Thermotoga maritima MSB8: one gene and its partner. The protein of the gene in region 2 binds, or shares a complex with, the protein of the main gene of each other region. Each region holds a gene or a part of one and is shown on either strand. Other genes may lie near its edges. A codon is read from its position in the direction of its gene.

What was found.
Region 1: the proteins of fliG (region 2) and fliM are in contact, whole or in part, in a crystal structure (PDB 4QRM), measured with the Thermotoga maritima proteins. Residues at the interface, in WP_004082903.1 of Thermotoga maritima: Phe122 (codon at 6,622), Ser125 (codon at 6,613), Glu126 (codon at 6,610), His127 (codon at 6,607), Pro128 (codon at 6,604), Gln129 (codon at 6,601), Thr130 (codon at 6,598), Val133 (codon at 6,589), Glu157 (codon at 6,517), Arg161 (codon at 6,505), Leu164 (codon at 6,496), Leu165 (codon at 6,493), Arg167 (codon at 6,487), Ser169 (codon at 6,481), Glu171 (codon at 6,475), Val172 (codon at 6,472), Glu175 (codon at 6,463), Ile176 (codon at 6,460), Asn179 (codon at 6,451), Lys182 (codon at 6,442); in WP_004081085.1 of Thermotoga maritima: Tyr124 (codon at 6,308), Leu127 (codon at 6,299), Asp128 (codon at 6,296), Ile130 (codon at 6,290), Met131 (codon at 6,287), Gly132 (codon at 6,284), Gly133 (codon at 6,281), Pro134 (codon at 6,278), Glu136 (codon at 6,272), Pro139 (codon at 6,263), Arg141 (codon at 6,257), Thr144 (codon at 6,248), Glu145 (codon at 6,245), Ile146 (codon at 6,242), Glu147 (codon at 6,239), Ser149 (codon at 6,233), Ile150 (codon at 6,230), Lys153 (codon at 6,221).

Annotation. Positions count from the first base shown.
Region 1 is NC_000853.1:701,682-712,623, reverse strand. What follows is about bases 4,685-7,436. They hold fliM (flagellar motor switch protein FliM), read right to left. Parts: upstream 6,678-7,436; coding sequence 5,691-6,677; downstream 4,685-5,690. Other genes in these bases: TM_RS03465 (OmpA/MotB family protein), read right to left, coding at 7,206-7,436; TM_RS03470 (flagellar basal body-associated FliL family protein), read right to left, coding at 6,687-7,196; fliY (chemotaxis protein CheC), read right to left, coding at 5,206-5,694; fliN (flagellar motor switch protein FliN), read right to left, coding at 4,685-5,209. In the rest of the region: dnaX (DNA polymerase III subunit gamma/tau), read right to left, coding at 1-1,185; TM_RS03505 (lytic transglycosylase domain-containing protein), read left to right, coding at 1,274-1,843; TM_RS03500 (hypothetical protein), read right to left, coding at 1,840-2,313; TM_RS03495 (site-2 protease family protein), read right to left, coding at 2,310-2,927; polysaccharide pyruvyl transferase CsaB, read right to left, coding at 2,921-3,871; TM_RS03485 (MBL fold metallo-hydrolase), read left to right, coding at 3,934-4,674; more of fliN, read right to left, coding at 4,664-4,684; more of TM_RS03465, read right to left, coding at 7,437-8,072; TM_RS03460 (motility protein A), read right to left, coding at 8,072-8,860; TM_RS03455 (flagellar FlbD family protein), read right to left, coding at 8,865-9,068. UniProt on the Bacillus subtilis protein: One of the proteins that forms a switch complex that is proposed to be located at the base of the basal body.
Region 2 is NC_000853.1:229,428-240,604, forward strand. What follows is about bases 4,982-7,968. They hold fliG (flagellar motor switch protein FliG), read right to left. Parts: upstream 6,986-7,968; coding sequence 5,978-6,985; downstream 4,982-5,977. Other genes in these bases: fliI (flagellar protein export ATPase FliI), read right to left, coding at 4,982-5,306; TM_RS01135 (FliH/SctL family protein), read right to left, coding at 5,266-5,976; fliF (flagellar basal-body MS-ring/collar protein FliF), read right to left, coding at 6,990-7,968. Outside these bases: aminomethyl-transferring glycine dehydrogenase subunit GcvPB, read left to right, coding at 1-762; TM_RS01115 (RidA family protein), read left to right, coding at 764-1,150; TM_RS01120 (glycine--tRNA ligase subunit alpha), read left to right, coding at 1,154-2,014; glyS (glycine--tRNA ligase subunit beta), read left to right, coding at 1,995-4,013; more of fliI, read right to left, coding at 3,990-4,981; more of fliF, read right to left, coding at 7,969-8,588; energy-coupling factor ABC transporter ATP-binding protein EcfA2, read left to right, coding at 8,638-9,438; TM_RS01155 (S4 domain-containing protein), read left to right, coding at 9,435-9,668; TM_RS01160 (biotin--[acetyl-CoA-carboxylase] ligase), read right to left, coding at 9,637-10,332; TM_RS01165 (aminocyclopropane-1-carboxylate deaminase/D-cysteine desulfhydrase family protein), read left to right, coding at 10,386-11,177. UniProt on the Bacillus subtilis protein: One of the proteins that forms a switch complex that is proposed to be located at the base of the basal body.

The DNA of each region.
Region 1 (10,942 bases), 470 kb from region 2 along the record:
CTTTTCTTTCAGTTCTTCCATGAGTTCTTTGAAGCGTTTCTCGAACTCGCTGTCTTCCTGTTTTTCTTCTTTTGCCTTCACCGTTTCTTTCTTCTCTTCTTTCTGCTGTACATTTGAATTATCGTTTTTTTCTCTGACATCGTTTTCCTGAACGTTTGTGGTGGAGAACCTCGTCGCTATGTAAGCCGAACCCACTTTACAGACGAGTCGTTTTTCTTCGGCGAACTTTATCTCTCTCAGAAGATTCAGAAGTTGTCTCGAAACCTGAACTATATCGTTCGCTGAAACCTGGTAAACCCCTCTCTCCCTTTCCAGGTCTTCGACCAGATCCTCGACTGCTTCCTGAATGAGCACCTCGTAGTCCTTCCCGCTGTAATAGACGTCGTCGAGAACGGTGAAGACCCTTTTCACATCACCAGAAAAGATAGCGTTCACGTAATCGCGAACAACCTGTATCGGTATCAACCCGAGCGCCCTGTGTACCGTCTCGAGATCTATCTTTCCTTCCGAGAACTTCCACACCTGCTCGAGCATGGTGAGCGCGTCTCTCAAGCCTCCAGAGGCTCTTTTTGCGATGAAGCTCAGAGCTTCCCTGTCTATCTCTATTCCTTCAGCCTCCGCAACTTCCTGGAGCCTCTTTTCGATGAGCTCGTCGGGAATGTTTCTGAACTCGAAAACCTGACATCTCGAGATAATCGTGGGAGGAACCTTCTCAAGGTTTGTCGTTGCCAGCACGAACACGACGTGGGAAGGAGGTTCTTCGAGTGTTTTGAGGAGCGCGTTGAAGGCTTCTTTCGTGAGCATGTGAACTTCGTCTATTATGTAGACTTTGTATTTACCTTCCATCGGCCTGTATCCAACGGCGTCTCTGATTCTTCTGATCTCGTCTATTCCTCTGTTGGAGGCCGCGTCGAGCTCTATCACGTCCATGAAGGTTCCCTCGTCTATCTCTCTGCAGGCTCTGCAGGAATTGCAGGGTTCAACTCCCTTTCTGTTCTCACAGTTCAGGGATTTTGCGAGAATTCTGGCAAGAGTAGTCTTCCCCGTTCCCCTCGGACCGGCGAATATGTATCCGTGGGCCACGCTGTTCTTCTGAATAGCACCGATTATTGCCTTCTTCACATGATCCTGATTGACAACCTCAGAAAAAGTCTTTGGCCTGTACTTCCTGTAAAGAACTTCCACAGAATCCCCCCATGTTATAATCGAATTGCATCCAGCCTTTATTATACCAGAGGAGACATTAAGAATGATTGAACAGAGGAGGAAAATCGTGAAAAAAATAACTATCCTGATCCTGGTGCTCATGGTGATTCCTGTTTTTTTGAGCACCGTTCCTTCTGAAAACAATATTTCCTTTCGCGAGATCAACTCCATCGCGGTGAAGGAATGGTTCAAAGAACTGGTCAGATCAAGAAGAGCCTCCTACAAACTGAAAAGCGATGAAGAATTCCTCGAAGACCTGTGGAAAACGATAAACAACGTGGCAAAAGAGACGAATTTCGATCCTATTCTCATAATATCCGTCATAGATGTGGAAAGCGACTTCAGAAATGTTGTGGGCTTGTACGGAGAACTCGGCATGATGCAGATAAAGAAAGAGACGGCGGAGATGGTGGCGAATCTGTACGGTCTGGAAATCCCAGAGTCAGGCTGGACAGAGCTCGTGTGGAACTACCGGTTGAACATAAAGTACGGAGCCCATTACTTGAAATATCTCTTCGACAAATTCAACAACTTGAGACTGGCACTCGAGTACTACAACGGTGGAAACAGCAGAAAGTCCTACGCCCAGAAAATACTGGAAACGTACGAAGAGTTCAAGAAAGAACTGGGAATCTAGACCTTCGAGTATACCTTGCCGGAAGAGTCCTGGACCACACGGAGAACCAACTTCTCCACTTCCAGTTCTTCGAGTTTCTTGCTGTCCGGAGTTTTATAAATCACCCTCCTCGTTCCCCTGATTTCTTCAAGGGGCTCGAACAACACTCTGGAAAACCTCTTCGTAGCAGAAAAAGGACGCACTCTCTCCAGAATCACACCGTTCACTCCCAGAAGAAAGAGTCTTTCCAGGAGCTCTTCAGTCATCTCTTGAAACTGAAGCTTGTTCTTCCTGAACGTTCCCAATACCACTATTTCTCCCGTCAGGTCGTAGAGCTTTGTTCCTTCGTATCTTTCGTATTTTTCAAGGATGTCCACAACGCTTCTGTCCATAACAACGATCTTTCCCGTGTAGTAAACCACATCTCCTGTCTTCAACTTTCTTATGACGTTCAGAGACACAGGATATTTGAGTACGATCAAAAAAATCACCTCACGATCATCCAAACAAAACCATCGATGAACCTTACAAAGGGATTCATAACGAGTGGTATTATCCAGAGCACGAGCAGAGCGATCATGAAGAGAACCCCGTACACCTCGTATTTTACCAGCCACTCCATATACCTGTCGGGAAGAAGAGAGGCGAGAATCTTGCTTCCATCGAGAGGTGGTATGGGAAAAAGAGAAAAGAGCGCGTACGTGAGGTTGTACTTTGCGGCTTTTACCATGAGAAACCACCAGAAATCCTCTTCGGGAAGATGCGAAGCGATCAATCCACAAAGAAAGAAGAGGATGAAGCTAACGGCAGGACCGAGCAGTGAGATTTTCAAAAGATCCTTCTTCTTGTTTTTGAGCTTCCAGTAACGAATGGGCACGGACCTCGTCCACCCGAACTCGAAGAGGATGAAAGAAATCGTTCCCAGTGGGTCGAGATGAACGAAGGGGTTCAGAGAAAGCCTTCCGGCCTGCTTCGGTGTGGTATCGCCGAGTTTGTAGGCTACAAAGCCTTTGATGTACTCTCTGGGAGTGGCGACTATGAGCACCGCGAGGAACCCTGTGAGTATGTTGCCCAGTGTGGGAACGATTATCCTCATGTTCACCATCCTTTCAGGACTCCTTTCAGCATCTCCTTCATCTCAATCGCGTCGTTTTTCATTTTCTCTTTCAGTTTCAATTCTTTCTTCAACACAACGGGAACCTTCAAAGAGATTTCCAGAGGATCTCTCTTTGAAAAGAAATGATCCTCTTTTGTGTATCTTGCGAAAAATCTTCTCGCTTTCTGACAATCGACGATAATGAACGGTATTTCAAAATACGCCGCCACAAGCGCCGGGTGGAACCTCTCCGTTATCACAATGGACGAACTCACTATCTCTTCGAGCAAGTTCTCTCCATTTCTGAGAGGTGGAAGATAGGAGTGATCCCCTGGAAAAGCCGTCGATATGACAAAGTCGTTGATTCCCTGATCCCTGAGGCTCTTCAAGATATACGACACATCCATCGGAGATTTCAGGAAGAACACAGCTTTCTTTTCGGTTTTCTTTTCCATATCAGACTCCATGAGGTGGATTATAGCCGGATCTGTTCCGAGCACCGCATTTCCACCAACCATTTTGACATACCTGTAAGAAGCGGGATCGCGCGCTATGAAGACAGTCCTTTTATCTTTGAAGACGTCCCACACGAGCTTTTTTGAAAGTCTTCTTCTCAACGGTCCCACGCTGTTTCCAAAGAATATGAGAGGTTTGTCCATGAGAAGTGAAGCTTTTGAAATCGAGTAGTAATAGAGAAGGCTCCGGAGACTGGTAACGTCCTGGAACAATCCTCCTCCACCCGCTATGGAAACCTGAGATTTCTTCAAAAGAGAGAGTAGCTTGATCGAATATCTATCGACAGAGGTAACCCCCATGGATTTTTTCCCCTTCGGCAGGGGTGTGTATATGGTCCCGAATCCCAGCTCCCTCAGAAGATTCACACACGCTTTGAACATCAGTTCATCTCCGAAGTTGTCGAAGCCGTAGTATCCCCAGAGAAAGGCCGTTGCCAAGGAAAACCACCTCATTGTGTAGAAGAATACTCTTGGAGAATTATACTACACGAGGTGAAAAGATGATCACGAATCTTTCTGACAGAGTATTCGTGATAGGAACAGGAACATCAGCGAACAGTGTGCTCGTCTGTGGAAAGAAATTTTGTGTGCTCTTCGATTCAACGCTTTTTCCTGAAAAGGCGAGGAAGATCAAAGAATTCGCCGCAGAAATTCTGGGTAAAGAAATTGCCGTTGTTTTCAACACGCATTACCACCCTGACCACACCTTCGGAAACGAGGTTTTTGACAGGATCATATCCCACAGTCTCACCAGAAAATCCCTGGAAGAAATGGATGAAGAGTACATAAGAAAGATAGGAGTGGAGGTTTCCCTGAAGTTTCCAGATGAGACCTTCTCCGAAAGAGAAAATTACAGATTTGGAGACATCGTGGTGGAAGCGGTTCACCTGGGAGGACACACTCCGGATTCTTCGATCTTCGTTTTGAAGAACGAAAAAATAGTCATCTGCGGGGACCTTCTGACAACCGGCATCCATGCCGAAATAGTCACGGACAGTGACCTCTTCGGATGGATAGAAGCGCTCAGCGAAATCGAAAAAATACGGGCAGATTACTTCGTACCGGGGCACGGAAAAGTGGGCACCATCGAAGATGTCAGGAACATGAAAGACTACATCTCAAAAGTCCTGCGCTTCAGAGAAGGCAGTGTGAAACACTCAGAACTCCTGGAAGACCCGAATTTCATCAACAGGGAGCACCCGGAACTTCTGACCTGGGGACTGGAAAACATCATTCGTTGAGAAGCTCGAGCCTCTCTTTTGGACTCACGATCTCTGTTATCCTCACCCCAAAGTTTTCATCTATCACGACAACTTCTCCGCGGGCGATGAGCTTTCCGTTCACGAGGATATCCACAGGTTCCCCCGTGAGTTTGTCCAGCTCTATTATGGAGCCAGGGATCATTTCCAGAACCCGTTTCAGAGTCATTCGCGTTCTTCCAAGTTCCACTGTGACTTTGAGAGGAATATCGAGAAGCAGTTCCAGCTTGTCACTCGGCACTTCGGTTTTTCTGGTTTCAGAAGGTTTCAGCTCTGCGAATTCTACCGGTTCGACCTTCACCTTTTTCTCCTCTTTCTTCTCTTTTTTCTCAGCTGCTTCGGATTGTTTTTTCGTGAAATACTCGTACATCTTCTTCACCAGATCGGCGCTTATCACCTGGTAGAACTTCGACTTCGGAAGTCCCTCTATCTCCATTTCGAATTCGACAACGGCAACATCTTTCTCCGGATTGTCGGTTACCGGTGGAAACTGTGTGTTAGGATCATCGAAATTCAATATCTCCACTTCGGGGGAGATATATTGATGGTTATTCCCAGAAGTTCAGAAAGCGATGTTGCAGCGCTTCCCATCATCTGATTCATCGCTTCTCCAACCGCGCTGAGTTTGATTTCGTCCAATTCCTCGGTTTCTACCTCTCCACTTCCCCCCATCATGAGGTCAGCTATCACCGCCACGAGTTTTTTATCGAGGACAAGAACGTTCAAACCTTCGAGCCCCTCCGTGTATTCCACACTCACCACTACCTGCTCACCACTGAAGTCACTCTTGACGTTCTTCATCTTTTCTTCCCGAACAGTTGGAACGGTGATGTGAATATCCCTTCCGAGGATCATCGAGAGCGTCGTTGCAGCACTCCCCATTGCGATGTTTCCTATCTCGCCTATCATGTCCTTTTCTTCGGGAGTGAGGACACCACCGGTATCAGAATCGCTAAGAAGCTTGTCTATCTCTTCCTGAGAGAGGAATTCATTTTCCGTCATTCGTATTCACCTCCGTTGGTGAATTCACCGGTCACCTTCACCGCGTACTTTCCTTTGAACACTCCGGGAATTCCCCTGAACTTGGGTCTCCCCTCAACGTCTATTCTTATTTCATCCTTGTAGTGAGTCCCAAGCCTTATGACGTCTCCCACTTCCAGATCCAGAATTTCCTTCAATCTCAACTCAGTTTCTCCTATCACCGCCTGGACAGTCACAGGTATCTTTTGGGAAGCTTTTCTGAGCTCTTCCATTCTCTCTTCAACTTTTTCGGGTTTTCTTCCCATCATCCAGAAGCGATCCGAAAGCTTTTCGAGCAAAGGCTCAAGAAGTGAAAACGGCCAGCACACGTTGATGAAGCTTGTGAATTCGCCCCAGGAAACGGAGGCGGTTACAAGAAGAACGATCTCGTTGGGAGGTACAATCTGAACGAATTGAGGATTCGTCTCCACGTTTTCTATCGAAGGAATGAAATATTGAAAATCACTCCAGGCCTGAGCAAGAAGGGTTAGCATGTTGGTCACTTCTTTTCTCATTATGGAGGTTTCTATCTCCGTGGGAGGTCTGTTTGGAGGGTTTTCGCCGGGGCCTCCCATTATGATGTCAAGCATGGTATAAAAGAGATCCAGTCTCATTTCGAAGATGGCGCTTCCCTCAAAAACATCACCGGTGAAGATAACAATGAACGAAGGTATCATCACGGATCTTATGAATTCCTCATAAGTAAGCTGATCTATGCTGATTTCGACATCCACAAAAGTTCTCAGCCTTCCTGAGAGATACGTAGAGAGGGCCCTCCCGAAGTTTTCGTGTATCATCTGAAAGGTTCGAAGTTGTTCTTTGGAAAATTTGCTCGGCCTCTTGAAATCGTAAGGCTTAACCTTTTTCTCCTCTTCTTCCTTCAGGAGGTCTTCTTCCTTCAATTCACCTTTCATCAATGCCTCGATCAACTGGTTTATTTCTTCCTGGCTGAGAACATCCGACACGTTACCACCTCACTCGGTGGTCGCGAATGCTTTGATGTACAGGTACACATCAAGGACACCGTATTTCTCTTTATCACCAACGAATCCAGTGATCGTGTTCACCGCGTCTCTTATTTGACGTTTCAACAGTTCCAGACCAGGAACGGTGCTCAGTTCACTCTTATCTTTACTCAGAAAGATCATCATGAGCGCATCCATGATCTCATCTTTCCTTTCGGCTATAGCTGCTCTGCAGGCATCGCTCCCCACACTGAAAGACAAAGAATCTATCACAACCACGTCCCTTCCACCTTTGAGGAGAAAGGTCTGATTCTCTCCCTGCTGAATGAGTACCGCCTTTATCCTGACGGGGGTCGAAGGTACGTTCTCACCCTGCTTGCCCTGATTCGAGCCGAGGAACATGGGCAGCAAAAAATACACTGCTACGGAAACCACAAGCGGAACAACGATGCTCGTGATCAAAGATGCACCCATTCGACGTTTTGGTTGTTCTTCTTCTCTTCTTTCTTCTTCTGCCATTCTTTCACCTCACATTTTCTCCCGTTTTATGAGGATATCTATTCTCCTGAATTCCCTTCTCAACCTATCCAATTCCTGCTGATACTTTTCCTCCAGTTTTCTCAGTTCCAATTCGTATTCCGCTTGAGAAATCTCCCCGTTTCTGAACTTCTCATTGAGAAGGGCTTTCTCGACGTTGATCTGGTTTTCAAGATCCTGGATCTTTTTCTTTATCTCCCTGTCTCCAAGTCCTATTGGGTAGAATCTGTCTGGATTGTAGAAAAGATCGATGTTGAAACGTCCGAGCTTTATGTCTGCAGCCCTTTCGATCATTCTTTTTTCCTTCAACTCGGTGAGGAAGAAATTCACCACACTCGCCGCTCGGGCGCTCGAAAGATGCCAGTTGGAAACATATATTGAATTTGGAAGAGGAGGTCTGTCATCTGCGTAACCGTAAACCTCAAGTACGTTCGTAGTGTGTTCTATAACTATCTGTCCCACTTTGGCCAGCAGTTCTTTGGCTTCCGCTGTGAGCTTGGCGCTTCCCGGCTCAAAAAACACCATGTCTTTCAACACTATCAGTGTTCCTTCGTCTCTTTCCTCAACTGTGATCTTCCCCTTATATTCTTCGGATAATCTCATGAGTTCTTGATATATTCCCCTCTTTGACGTGATCAGAGGTTCTTCGTTTATGCTCTTTCCCCCCATGAGAACGCTCGGTGGTCTTCCACTCAGTGCGATCCTGAGCCCCACCGCCACCTGCTGGAACTTTCCGGGACTGATAGTGGACATCGAGATCAGAGCCACAAAGAACGTAAGAAGCAGCGTCACCATGTCCGAATAGGTTGTCATCCACTGTGGACTGCCTTTCTGTTCTTCTTCTCGTTTCTTCGCCATCACGCAGTTGCCTCCTGAGAAGCCGCCTCGTAGGCTTGCCTTTCTTTCTCAGGGAGGAACGATTTGAGTTTTTCCTCGAGGATCCTCGGGTTCTCTCCTGCCTGGATAGAGAGAACAGCCTCTAGTATCATTCTTTTCTCCAAGACCAGAATATCTCTTCTCTTTTTAATCTTTTCAGCCATGGGAAGAAACACACCATTGGCCAGTATGGCTCCATAGAGTGTCGTTATCAGAGCAACCGCCATAGAGGGTCCCAGTGTTTCTGGATCGTTCAAGGATTTGAGCATTTGAATGAGCCCGATCAGAGTTCCAATCATACCGAACGCAGGAGCGTACGCCCCTGCGGATTCCAGAACCGCCCTTTCTCCGTCGAGTTCCTCTTCAAAGAGTTCCATTTCCGTTTCCATCATGTTCCTCAGAAGATCCGGATCTGTTCCGTCAACCACGAGCTGAAGCGCCTTTTTCATGAACGGATCTTCTATACTCTCCAGATTCTCCTCCAGAGAAAGCAAACCTTCCCTTCGTGCCTTTTCAGAAAAAGAAACCATCGTCTGAATCAGGGAAACGTGATCAAGCTTTGGCTCTTTCAGAGTCGAAAGCATGATGTTCACGATCTTGAAGGCTTTGTCCTTCGGATGAGCCACCATGGTTGCCGCGATAGAACCAACAACGGTTATGAACAGTGAAGGTATGTTTATGAACGCCGCAAAGTCTCCTCCACCCGTCAGGATTCCTATGAAAAGAGCCGCTATCACAAGAACCAAACCCATCAGGGTTGCAAGATCCATAGGATCACCTTCCCTGTTCTTTCCACCAGCTGAAGATCTTTCTCTTGTATTCTATCACCCTTTGAACGACCTCCTCTGCGGATTCCTTCACGATGTATTTTTTACCGTTTATAAGGGTGATCGTTGTGTCGGGCAGTGCCTCTACGGTTTCTATCAAATCGGCGTTCAGGAAAAACCATCTACCATCTATTCTGGTCAGCCTGATCATCTTTCATCATCTCTTGATGTTCACAAGTTCGTTCAGAATCTGATCGGCAGTTGTGATGACACGCGCGTTCGCCTGGAAACCTCTCTGTGCAACGATCATCTTGGTGAACTCCTCCGCAAGATCCACGTTGGACATCTCAAGTGCACCGGGGATCAAAACACCCCTTCCTCCGCTGCCAGGAGCTCCTATCTTTGGAACGCCGCTGTTAGGAGACATGGTATAGAGTGAATTACCTGCTTCCATCAATCCCGAAGATTGTTAAACACCGCGAGGCGATCTGTCCAAGAACGTCGGTGAGTCCGTTGCTGAAGGTTCCTATGATCTCTCCCTGCTCGTTTATGGCGAAGGATTCCAGAACACCCATCGGATTTCCATCTTGCCACGGGATGCTCAGAGTGCTGTCGCCGGAGAATTGAGTTGCTCCGGAAAAATCAGCTGTTATTGTTACCACTCCGTCTCCTTTCTGGCCCGTGTCAAACTGGATCGTTCTCACCTCTTTGGAGCTTAAATTGTATGAAGAGTCAAGACCTCTGTATTGAACAGGCCTTCCTGATTCATCGAAATCTATCAGCCCCGCCACATAACCACCGTTGCCGTCTTCATCGATCAGTGAAACCGGTTCTCCACTATCCGTGTACGCTCTCCAGATCCAGGCGTTCTTGAAGCTTTCCGAACCGATTGTAGTGTTTCCAAGTCTGACGAATTCGTAGTAAACGGTGTACGCGTTTCCAAGAGAATCGTAAACCTGAACAGCGGTGGTGTACCTCGGGGAGGTGTAATCAGTTTGGACGAAATTCGTTGGATTGTCTGATTCATAGAACCTGGGCTCACCGGAAGTGGGGATGACAAGTTCAGCACCGGGTGCTATTGTGAGAGAAGTTGATGTGTTGTTTGGAGTTAAGAGTATCACGGTGTAATTGTTTCCAGCGGTGATATCAGAATCGTTGATCGTGAAATTACCACCTGAAACGTCTGTGGTGCCGTTGTATATCACATTTCCAGAAGAATCCATGACAATAGCCTGATAGGTACCATCTGGTAGAGCTGTGCTTCCAGAAATACTTCCATCGGTGGTTGCCGTTATGACCTGAGATTCAGCGTATACTCCAGCCTCTTCCACTCTTCCAAATTCGTTGAACACCATGTAACCATCCACATCGGCTGTTCCATCGTTGTCGATATCGATCTTCATCGTGTACCTCTGAGAAGAACTGAACGGATCTGTTCCCAGATCGTTTTGTGTTTTTTCAAACCACAACCTGACATCGTGATTAATTCCATTTTCATCAGTTAAAGTGATGACGAACGAACCAGGTCCCAATTTGGAGTTCAAATTTCCTTCAAAACGAACGTTCGAAGTTTTCTTTGCCGGCATCGTCATACCTGCACTGATCACCAGATCCCCTATGGGTTTGTTTGTGTCGATGTACCTTTCACCAGTCTCTGGATCCTGAACGGCTGTCCATCCCTGAACCTTGTAACCTGTAGAGGTCTGAATCAGGTTTCCGTTGCTGTCCAGAGTGAATGCACCGGCTCTTGTGTAATAATAGGAGCTTCCATCCGAGACGATGAAGAACCCATCTCCCTGAATGGCAAGGTCAGTTTTCACACCAGTGTTCTGGAACGAGCCCTGCGTCATGATTTTGTCGATACTGGACACCTGAGAACCAAGACCTATCTGCATGGGATTTGTACCGCCCACATTTTCCTGAGGAGATCTCCCCGCCTTGATCGTCTGAGCGAGCATCGTCTCGAAATTCACTCGCGATGCTTTGAACCCAACTGTGTTCACGTTGGAGATGTTGTTTCCTACAACATCCATCGCTACCTGGAAGTTTTTGAGACCCGTTATGCCACTGTAGAGTGACCTCATC
Region 2 (11,177 bases):
GCGGAAATGACGCATGAGTGTGGTGCCCTTCTCTATTACGATGGTGCGAACCTCAACGCGATCATGGGTAAAGTGAGACCAGGAGACATGGGGTTCGACATCGTCCATTTGAACCTGCACAAGACGTTTTCCACTCCCCACGGAATGGGAGGGCCCGGATCTGGGCCAGTTGGTGTGAAAAAGCATCTGGTGGATTTTCTGCCCTTCCCCCAGGTAAAGAAGAACGGAGAACTTTACGAACTCTTCGTTCCTGAAAAGACCATAGGACGTGTGAGGAGTTTCTTTGGAAATTTCCCGGTTCTCGTAAAAGCGTACACGTACATTCTCACGATGGGAAGAGACGGCCTTGAAAGAGTGAGTGAAATGGCCGTTTTGAACGCGAACTACTTGAAGAAAAAAATAGAGAAGTTCCTGGAGATTCCATACAATGGGTTCTGCATGCATGAATTCGTGGCGAGCGCGGAGAAAGTGTTCAGGGAAACCGGTGTGAGAACACTGGATATTGCGAAGCGAATACTGGACTTTGGTGTGCATCCTCCCACAGTTTACTTTCCACTCATCGTTCCGGAAGCACTCATGATAGAACCAACTGAGACTGAAAACAAAGAAACGCTGGATAAGTACGCCGAAATCCTTGAAAGAGTGGTAAAAGAAGCCTATGAGAATCCTGATGCTTTGAAAAACGCTCCTCACAACACACCGGTTCGAAGGGTCAACGAAGTGCTCGCTTCGAAGAAACCCGTGTTCAGGTGGAGGGGATAGTATGAAGCGCTTTGTCGAAACCGATAAGGCTCCAAAGGCCATAGGCCCGTACTCTCAGGCGGTCGTTGTCGGAAACATGATGTTCGTTTCGGGTCAAATTCCCATAGATCCAGAAACCGGTGAACTCGTTCAGGGTACCATAGAAGAAAAGACTGAGAGAGTTCTGGAAAATCTGAAAGCAATACTGGAGGCGGGCGGTTTCTCCCTGAAAGACGTCGTGAAGGTGACGGTGTTTACGACCAGTATGGACTACTTCCAGAGAGTCAACGAGGTGTATTCCAGATACTTTGGAGACCACAGGCCCGCTAGGTCGTTTGTGGCGGTTGCTCAGCTCCCGAGAAACGTAGAAATAGAAATAGAAGCGATCGCTGTGAAGGAAGGGGAGTGAAAGATGTATCTTCAGGATGTGATAATGAAACTGAACGATTTCTGGGCGTCTAAAGGTTGTCTGCTTGAACAACCTTACGATATGGAAGTCGGTGCCGGAACGTTTCACCCCGCTACGTTCTTTGGTAGCCTGAGAAAGGGTCCTTGGAAAGTGGCCTACGTTCAGCCAAGCAGAAGGCCGACCGATGGTAGATATGGAGAGAATCCCAACAGATTGCAGAGGTACTTCCAGTACCAGGTGATCATAAAACCCTCCCCTGAAAACTCTCAAGAACTGTATCTTGAGTCCCTGGAGTACCTCGGTATAAACCTGAAGGAACACGACATCAGATTCGTGGAGGACAATTGGGAATCTCCCACCCTCGGAGCGTGGGGTGTTGGTTGGGAAGTGTGGTTAGACGGCATGGAGATAACCCAGTTCACATATTTCCAGCAGATTGGTGGAATTTCCCTGAAGGACATTCCTCTCGAGATAACCTACGGGCTGGAAAGGATCGCCATGTATCTTCAGGGAGTCGATAACGTTTACGAGGTACAGTGGAATGAAAACGTGAAATACGGTGATGTGTTCCTTGAAAACGAAAGAGAATTTTCGGTTTTCAACTTCGAAGAAGCCAACGTAGGACTCCTTTTCAGACATTTCGATGAGTACGAGAAGGAGTTTTACAGACTTGTGGAAAAAAATCTTTACCTTCCCGCTTACGATTACATTTTGAAATGTTCTCACACGTTCAATCTTCTCGATGCGCGCGGAGCGATAAGTGTGTCTCAGCGACAAACCTACGTGAAACGTATTCAGGCGATGGCAAGAAAGGCTGCGAGAGTTTTTCTGGAGGTGCAGGCTAATGAGAACAGCCCTGCTTGAGGTGGGACTCGAAGAACTTCCCGCGAGCGAATTCCACAGTATTCTGAAACAGCTCGAGGAAAAATCGGCTGAGCTTCTCAAAGCGTACAGAGTTTCTTCCGGATCTGTTGAAGTCTTCGTTGGAAGCAGACGTTTTGGTGTGATTCTCAAGAATCTTCCGGAGAGACAGGAGGATTTTACCGAAGAGAAGAAAGGTCCACCACTGAACGTTGCTTACGATGAAAACGGAAAACCAACCAGAGCTCTTGAGGGGTTTTTGAGGAACAACAACGCTTCCTTGGAGAACGTGGTTCACAGGGAGGGGTACGTCTATTTATCGCGAGTTGTTGAAGGAAAGCCTGTCGAAGAAGTTCTCCCAGATCTGTTCAGAGATCTCGTTTTGGGTTTGAATTTTAGAAAACCCATGAGGTGGGGTTCCGGTGAACACGAATACATCAGACCTGTTCACTGGATTGTGGCGATGGTTGATGGAAGAGTTCTTGACTTAGAAATCTTCGGTCTTAGATCGTCCAGAATCTCTTACGGCAAAAGGTATCACGCTGGATCAATCGAAATTCCCGATTCGGAAAGGTACTACGAATCTCTCAAAAAAGGATTCGTGATTTCTTCCCACCTGGAGAGAAAAAAATTCGTCCTCGAACAGATCGATGAATTTGAAAAAAGAAGTAGTATGAAGATCGAACGCGATGAAGAACTCATCGAAGAGATAGTGGCGATAACGGAGTATCCCAGGATCGTTGTTGGACAGTTCGATCGAAAATATCTCGAACTTCCAGAGGAGATCATAGTAACCGCCGTGAAACATCATCAACGCTCTTTTATAGCGCATAAAGGAACCCTGACGAATACCTTTGTGGCTTTTCAAGACGGTCCACAACCACCGGAGAACGTGGTTAAGGGATACGAGAGAGTCATAAACGCTCGATTGGAAGACGCGCGGTACTACTTCCAGAAGGATCTCGAGACACCGCTGGAAAAGATGAATGAAAAGCTCAAAGAAATCGTTTTTCAGGAGAAACTCGGAACACTCTACGATAAGGTAGAAAGGATAAAGAAAATATCACAGAGACTCTGTGAAGATCTGAAACTTCCAGGGTCGTTCACGCAGAAGGTCCTGGAAGCCGCCTCTATATGCAAAGCAGACATCGCTTCGAAGGTGGTGTACGAGTTCCCGGAGCTCCAGGGTGTTATGGGTAGGATCTATGCCCTGAGGGAGGGAATAAACGAAGAAATAGCAACGGCCATAGAAGATCACTACTCTGAAGAGCCACAGACAGTGATAGGTTCCATTCTTGGAATAGCGGATAGAATCGACACCATCGTGGGAAATTTCGCCATAGGCAACGTTCCCACGAGTTCTAAAGATCCGTATGGCCTGAAAAGTAAAGCTGACACAATCTTCAGGATCATAAGGAAGAACGAGTGGGATATTTCTCTGGAAGAGCTTCTCACTTTCGCTTCTTCACTGGTGGGGTACCGTCTTTCTGAAGAACTGGAAACGTTCTTTGCAGGCAGGTTCTATCAGTTTCTGATCAACGAACTTGGAATATCCTTCGACGTGGCAAGAGCGGTGAATCACCTGTGGAAGAAGCCCCTTCGCGGGATCCTCTCTGCGGAAGCCCTCCAAGAGATATCTGAAAAACCCGAGTTTCAAGACCTGTTCGTTGGATTTGAGCGAGTCCACAACATAACGAAGAATCACGACTCCACCAAATTCGATGGAGCCCTCTTTGAGAAAGAAGAAGAGAAAAAGCTGATGAACAAGTTCTACGAAGTCAAAGAAAAAGTTTTGAAAGCTCTGGAGAGGTTGAACTACCGTGAGGCGCTTCAGTATCTGATCGAATTGAAACCTTACATAGACGAGTACTTCGACAATGTCTTTGTGATGGTGAAGAGGGACGACTTGAGAGTGAACAGGTTGAGCTTTCTGAAAAACATCGACGAACTCTTCATGATGGTAGGAGACATGACTTACTTAGTCAAGAGATCTCAGGTATAGATCCAGAAGTTTCTGAAGGGTTTCCTCGAATGAAGCTTTTTCAAAGACACCCTGTTTCAGAAAGGAATCGATCTCGTCTTTCATTTCCACAGCTTTGTCAACGAGTGGATTGGTCCCACTCTTGTAAGCACCGATTTCAATCAGATCTTTTGCGGATTCATAAGCCGACATCAGCGATCGGAGGCGGTTCGCCGCCTCTCTGTGTTCTTCGGTGACGATATCGTTCATCAATCGGCTCACACTTGCAAGAACATCGACTGCTGGGTAGTGATTCGATTCGGCAAGTCTCCTCGAAAGAATTATGTGTCCATCTACGATGGATCTGACAGTGTCGGAAATGGGTTCGTTGAAGTCGTCCGCTTCAACGAGCACGGTGTAAATCGCTGTTATGCTGCCTTTATCTGAGTTTCCTGCCCTTTCGAGTATTTTTGGAAGGCCGGCAAAGACACTTGGTGGATATCCCCTGGTGGTGGGAGGTTCTCCCACTGCGAGCCCCACTTCTCTCTGAGCCATGGCCCATCTGGTGAGAGAGTCCACCATCAGAAGGACATCGTATCCCAGATCTCTGAAGAATTCCGCTATACTGGTGGCGGTGAGGAGAGATTTCACTCTGGCAAGGGCAGGCTGATCGGAAGTTGAGACCACCAGTATAGATCGCTTCAGTCCCTCCTCTCCAAGGTCCCTCTCTATGAATTCCCTGACCTCTCTTCCGCGCTCCCCGATGAGGGCCAGCACGTTAATGTCCGCCGTCGTGTTTCGTGCGATCATTCCAAGAAGTGTGCTTTTTCCAACACCGCTGCCCGCGAAAATTCCAATTCTCTGGCCTTTGCCTATGGTTATGAAACCATCTATTGATCGTATACCCACCGGTAAAGGATCTTTTATTCTTCGTCTTTTTAGAGGGTTTGGAGGGTTGTTGATCAGAGGATATCTGTCTTCCGGAACGAAGGGCTTTCCGTCTATTGGACGTCCCAGACCATCGAACACCCTTCCGATCATCTTTCTGCTGACACCAACTTCGAGTACTTTGTTAGTTCTGATGACTTCACAGCCCATCTTCAACCCGGAGACATCCTCGTAGGGCATGAGAATAACACTTTCTTCCCTGAAACCAACTACCTCCGCGAGTGCGTTTTTACCGTTTTGAAGTGAGATCTTACACATTTCTCCTAGAAAAGCGTCTGGACCTTTCGATTCCACAGTGAGTCCTACCACTCGTGTGACTCTTCCGTTGAATTTATTGAAATCTTCTTCACTCAACTTCTTTTTCAGCTCTTTCAGGATGTCCTTCAAAACCTACCACCTCTTCGAAGATGTCCTCCACGAGTTCCCATTGATGAGAGAAGGTTTTGTCCAGAATTCCAAAATCTGTCTCGACGATGACGCCGCCTCTTTCTACATTGGGATCCGGTATCAAAGTTTCTTTGCTGACTTCACTGAGGTCCAGTTTTTTTGCATCTTCTGGATTTATTCTGATCTTCACATTTTTGATGCCCACTACTTTTGATAAGGCGCTCCTCAACTTTCTTTCCACTGTGGACTCGTCCATCTCCTTTTCGAGGATCTTCTTGAAGAGGATCCTGAGTATATCGAGAAGCTCTGGAAGTATCTCTTCTATTCTCTGGTTTACTTGTTTCTGGATCTTTTCCTTCAAAGCAAGAATGTATTTCTGGAAATCGTTCTTCATTGTTTTTGCTTCTTCTAAGACCTTCTTCGCTTCGAGCTTTAAAGCTTCAGCCTCGCTGGAGGCGTTGCTTAAGATTTCCTCTGCGTCTTTTCTGGCACCTTCAATGATTTTTCTGGCCTCTTCCTGAGCTTCAGAGAGGATCTTTTCTCTCATTTTTTCGATCCGCTGGATTTCCTCTGCTGCGTTTTCTTTTGTTTTTTCTTCTTTTACTTTTTCTTCTTTTTCTATTTTCCTTGGAAGATCTATGTAGAAGACCTCATCCTTTCTGAGAAGCATACTACATGATCAGCTCCTCTCCGCCACCTCTCGCGATGACGATTTCGCCAGCCTCTTCCAGCCTTCTTATGATGTTTATTATCTTCTGCTGGGCTTCCTCCACATCCTTGAGTCTCACAGGCCCCATGTATTCGAGTTCGTCTTTCAGCAACGCGGCAGCTCTCTTTGACATGTTCTTGAATATCTTCTCTTTCAGCTCGTCGGAAGCCCCCTTCAAAGCGAGAGCTAGGTCCCTCGTGTCCACTTCCCTCAGCACAAGCTGTATCGATCTGTCGTCGAGCTTCAGAATGTCTTCGAAGACGAACATCCTTCTTCTTATCTCGTCGGCCAGTTCGGGGTTCTCCTGAACCAGTTTGTCCATGATCTTCTTCTCGGTAGTTCTGTCAAGATTGTTCATTATCTCTGCAGCTGTATCGATTCCACCTACTTTGCTGAACGTTCGACTCACAAATCCAGAGATCTTTTTCTCCAAGTTCCTTTCTATCTCTTTAACAACTTCTGGAGAGGTGCGTTCGAGCAGAGCTATTCTCTTCAGAACTTCGGTCTGAAGCTCTTCGGGAAGCGCTCCAAGAATCTGAGCCGCGACAGGAGGATCAAGATAGCTCAGAACAACCGCTATAGTTTGCGGATGTTCGCTTTGGAGGAAGTTCACAAGCTGGACGGGATCTGTGTCTCTTACGAAGCTGAAAGGTTTGACCTGCAGAGAGGATGTTAACCTTTCTATGATTTTTCTTGCCCTTTCAGGCCCGAATGCTTTTTCCAGAACTTTTTTTGCGTACTCTATACCACCTTCTGATATCATTTCTTTTGCTTTGGCGAGACTCAGGAATTCTTCTAAAACTTGCTTTTTTTCCTCTGGAGTAACCCTTCCTATGTTTGCGATTTCTACTACCAGTTGTTCCACCGTTTCCTCGTCGAGGTGTTTCATCACCTGGGCTGCTTTTTCGGGTCCAAGGGCCACCAGAAGAACTGCGGCCTTTCTTCTGCCATCTATCTTTTTCTCGGGCATATCCTCATCCCCTTTCAAAGAACCACAGTCGGACTATCTCGGCGATGTCGGAAGGTGAACGGGAAAAGATGTTCTCCAATTCTTCCAAAAGCTCGAGCAGTTCCTTTTCTTCTGGCGATACCTCTTCCTCCTTCAATTCTTCCTGGAGGATTTCTTTCACCTCTTCTTCCAGTTTTCTTCTCCGTTCTTCTGCGAGTTTCCTTGCCCTTATTCTTCTTATCTGAACGATCATAAGATAGATGAGCATGAACGTGAGAAAACCAAGCAGGGCTATTCCCACCGAGTACAGAACGAATCTTCTTCTCGTTTCAATCTGTTTCAACTCTTCCTGAAGAGCTCTTTCGATGGAGCGATCGAATGGCAAAAAGGCAACCGCGACGCTGAGAGAAGCGGAAGACGTTATGGATCCCACTCCTTTTTCCACAAGATCGTTTATTACACTGCTCCAGTCACTGCTGTTTTGAAGAACAGAAGAAGAAGCATCGATTATGACGGCGACGGAAAGCGAGGAGATCTCCCCTTCGCGGTTCTGTATTATCTTCTGATACACTTCGTTCAGTTCGTAGTTGGTGATGGTATGGGTTCGTTCGTAGGTACTCGTTCCTTCAGACGTGACTGATGGATAGGTGAGAGGCGGTATGTTCGAATCCGTTCCCGCTGGTCCTCCAGTTGGAGGAAGGTTTTGGCTCTTCTCTACCTGCGTCTCCTGACTTCTCACCAGACCTTCTCTTCTGGCGGGCGCTTCGTACTTTTTCATCTCCGTTTCTATCTTGGACCAGTTGATCGATATGTCGGGTATTACCTCCACTCTTCCAGGACCGAAGACGCTTTCCAGTGCTTTCTTTATTTTGCTTTCGTAGTATTTCTCAAGCTGTTGTTTCAATTCCAGTTTGCTGGAGGCAAGGAAAGTTCCTTCGTCTGTTTCTAACATATCGCTCAGCGATCTGGAGTAGTTATCCACTACCCTCACGTTCTCCGGTTTCAACCCTTCAACGGCTCCTGAGACGAGTTCAACGATTCCTCTCACCTGTTCGCGGGTGAGTTCTGCACCGGGTTCCAGGACCACGAGAACTGAAGCTCGGGGTTCTGCCATCTCACCACGAACGTAATAGGTGTACTTCGGAAGGACCAGGTGAACTCTTGCATCTTTCACACCTTTTATCGTCATGATGCTTCTTTCAAGTTCCTCCTGTAAAGCGATCTGATATTTGACCTGCTTGTCGAAGCTCGTGGCTCCGAAAGAGTTTTCACTGAGTATAGAAAAACCTTTCCTTGAACTTCCGAGAACTCCTTCAGACGCCAGTTTCATTCTGAGTTCATAGACGTTGTAACTGTCGGGAACGTATATATCTCCCCCAGGGGATACTTTGTAAGGAACGTTCATCTCCTCGAGCTTTTGGATGATCACACCTGCCTCGTCTTCGTTGAGGCCAGACACGAGGAGTCTGTAGTGAGGAACGGACGCTACAACGGCGAACAGAACGATCGCTATTACAAGGGCAATCCCTATTCCTCCCACGAGGAATTTCCTTTCCCGAGGCATGGAGTTCCATAAGTCTACAATCTTCTTCCAGAGATCTCTCAAACGTTCAACAATGTTCATAGGATAATCCACCTCTCGTTAAATTTTACCACGTGATATAATTTTCAACATGAGAATAGAAGTAGTCAACGTTTCCCATATCTTTCACAGGGGAACACCCTTGGAAAAAAAAGCACTCGAGAATGTAAGCCTTGTGATAAACGAAGGAGAGTGTCTCCTTGTTGCTGGGAATACAGGATCTGGGAAGTCGACCCTCCTTCAAATTGTGGCAGGTTTGATCGAACCCACCTCAGGTGATGTGCTTTACGACGGAGAAAGAAAGAAAGGTTATGAGATAAGAAGGAACATAGGAATCGCTTTTCAGTACCCCGAGGATCAGTTCTTCGCAGAGAGAGTTTTTGACGAAGTGGCTTTCGCCGTGAAAAACTTCTATCCAGATAGGGATCCTGTTCCCCTGGTGAAGAAAGCGATGGAGTTTGTGGGGCTGGATTTCGACTCTTTCAAAGACAGAGTGCCGTTTTTCCTGTCCGGCGGTGAGAAGAGGCGGGTAGCGATCGCTTCTGTGATCGTTCACGAACCGGATATTCTCATCCTCGATGAGCCTCTCGTGGGATTGGATCGGGAGGGGAAAACGGACCTTCTGAGGATTGTAGAGAAGTGGAAGACCCTTGGAAAGACGGTCATTCTCATTTCTCACGATATCGAAACAGTTATAAATCACGTGGATCGTGTGGTGGTACTCGAGAAGGGAAAGAAGGTCTTCGACGGGACCAGAATGGAATTCCTTGAAAAATACGACCCTCGCTTCTTCACGAGCAAGATGCTGGTTATGAGAAGATTAGTTTTGAAAGGAGAAGACCCCTTCTCAATGAGCGACGATGAGCTTTTGGAAAGGGTGTGCAATTCATGAGATTAGATTTGTTTCTCAAGATCTCGGTGGTGAAGAGAAGAACGATTGCCCAGAAACTTCTGAAAGGGCAGAGAGTTTTGGTGAACGGAAGACCCGCGAAAGCCTCGTACGAGGTAAAGGACGGAGACATCGTGGAGGTGTTCTTACCAACCAAGAAAATAATCCTAAGGGTTGTGGGAAACGGAGGCTATGAAATCCTCAGTGAGGAGAGAGTGAGTAAACCTTTTTGATCTCTCCGTCGAAGTCTATCAACAGACTATCGGGGTTTATCTTTACGATCTTTCCCTTCTTTCCTTCCAGAGATATGAGATCTCCTTCTTTCTGAAGAAGGTACCTCTTCCAGATCCTCGTCAAAGCTTCTTTCTTCCTTGAGTATTTTCTGAAAATCACGCGCGCGTTCTTCAACATCGACTCCATGAGTTTCACAATGCTGATTTCTTTTCCCATGATTTCCTTCAGACTGATCGCTCTTGTTTTCAACTCGGCTGGGATTTCGTTGTTCACGTTCATGCCCACTCCCACAACAACGGCGAGAGGCTTTGCACCTTCAAAAATTCCCTCTGAGAGAACTCCTGCGAGCTTTCTCCCGTTTATGTACACGTCGTTGGGCCACTTTATGTTCGCATGTATTTTCATGTTTTCAAGAGTTTTCACAACTGCTACTGAGAACACCCTTGTGTAAAACGAAAGCTCCAGTGGCTTTCTCGGTTTGAAAAGCACCGAAAACCATAATCCACCCTTTGGAGAGTGCCAGTGTCTTCCGCTTCTTCCGTATCCGGAGGTCTGCTCCAACGCGACCACCACCGTGCCATCGGGATAGAAACGGTAATTCTCTTTCAAGAAACGATTCGTGGAGTCTATGGATTCGAAAGAAATGATCTTTTCTCCTATCAATCTCTCTCCCTCCCGTGCTACAATTCTAACAAACAAAAAGAGGGGGGAGACGAATGAGAATCGATCTTTCCCTTAAACCCACACCTGTTCAGTTTCTCAAAAGACTTTCGGAAAAATACGGGTTCAACATCTACGTTAAAAGAGACGATCTCACAGAGCTTGTGGGATCGGGCAACAAAATCAGAAAGCTGGAGTATCTTCTATGGGAAGCTCTTAAAAAAGGAGCAACGACTGTCTTCACCTGTGGAGGTCTTCAGTCGAACCATGCCAGAGCAACGGCATACGTTTCGAGAAGATACGGCTTGAAACCTGTTCTCTTCCTCAGAAAAGGGGAGAAGGTACTGAACGGAAATCTTCTCCTCGACATTCTCCTCGGTGCTGAAATAGTGGAGGTATCCCCGGAAGAGTACGAACGCATCGATGAGATCTTCGATGTTCACAAAAAGATGAGAGAAAAGAAAGGTGAAAAGGTGTACGTGATACCCGAAGGGGGATCGAACTCCCTTGGAGCCTTTGGCTACTTCAATGCGGTGCTGGAGATGAAAGATCAATTGAACCTCGAATCTTTCGATGCTATTGTGTGTGCTGTTGGAAGTGGTGGAACCATAGCGGGCTTGTCAGCTGGAATTTCCTTTCTGGAATATCACGTACCCGTAGTGGGTGTGAACGTCACCACGAAAAACTCGGATTATTTTGTGGGGAAGGTGAAAAGAATAATTAGTGGTATGGAAGAGTACGGCCTGAGAGTCAACGAAACCGTTTTCGAAGTGGTGGACGATTACAGAGGGCCGGGATATGCGATTCCGTCCAGTGAGGATGTGGAGATCTTGAAAGAAGTAGCTTCG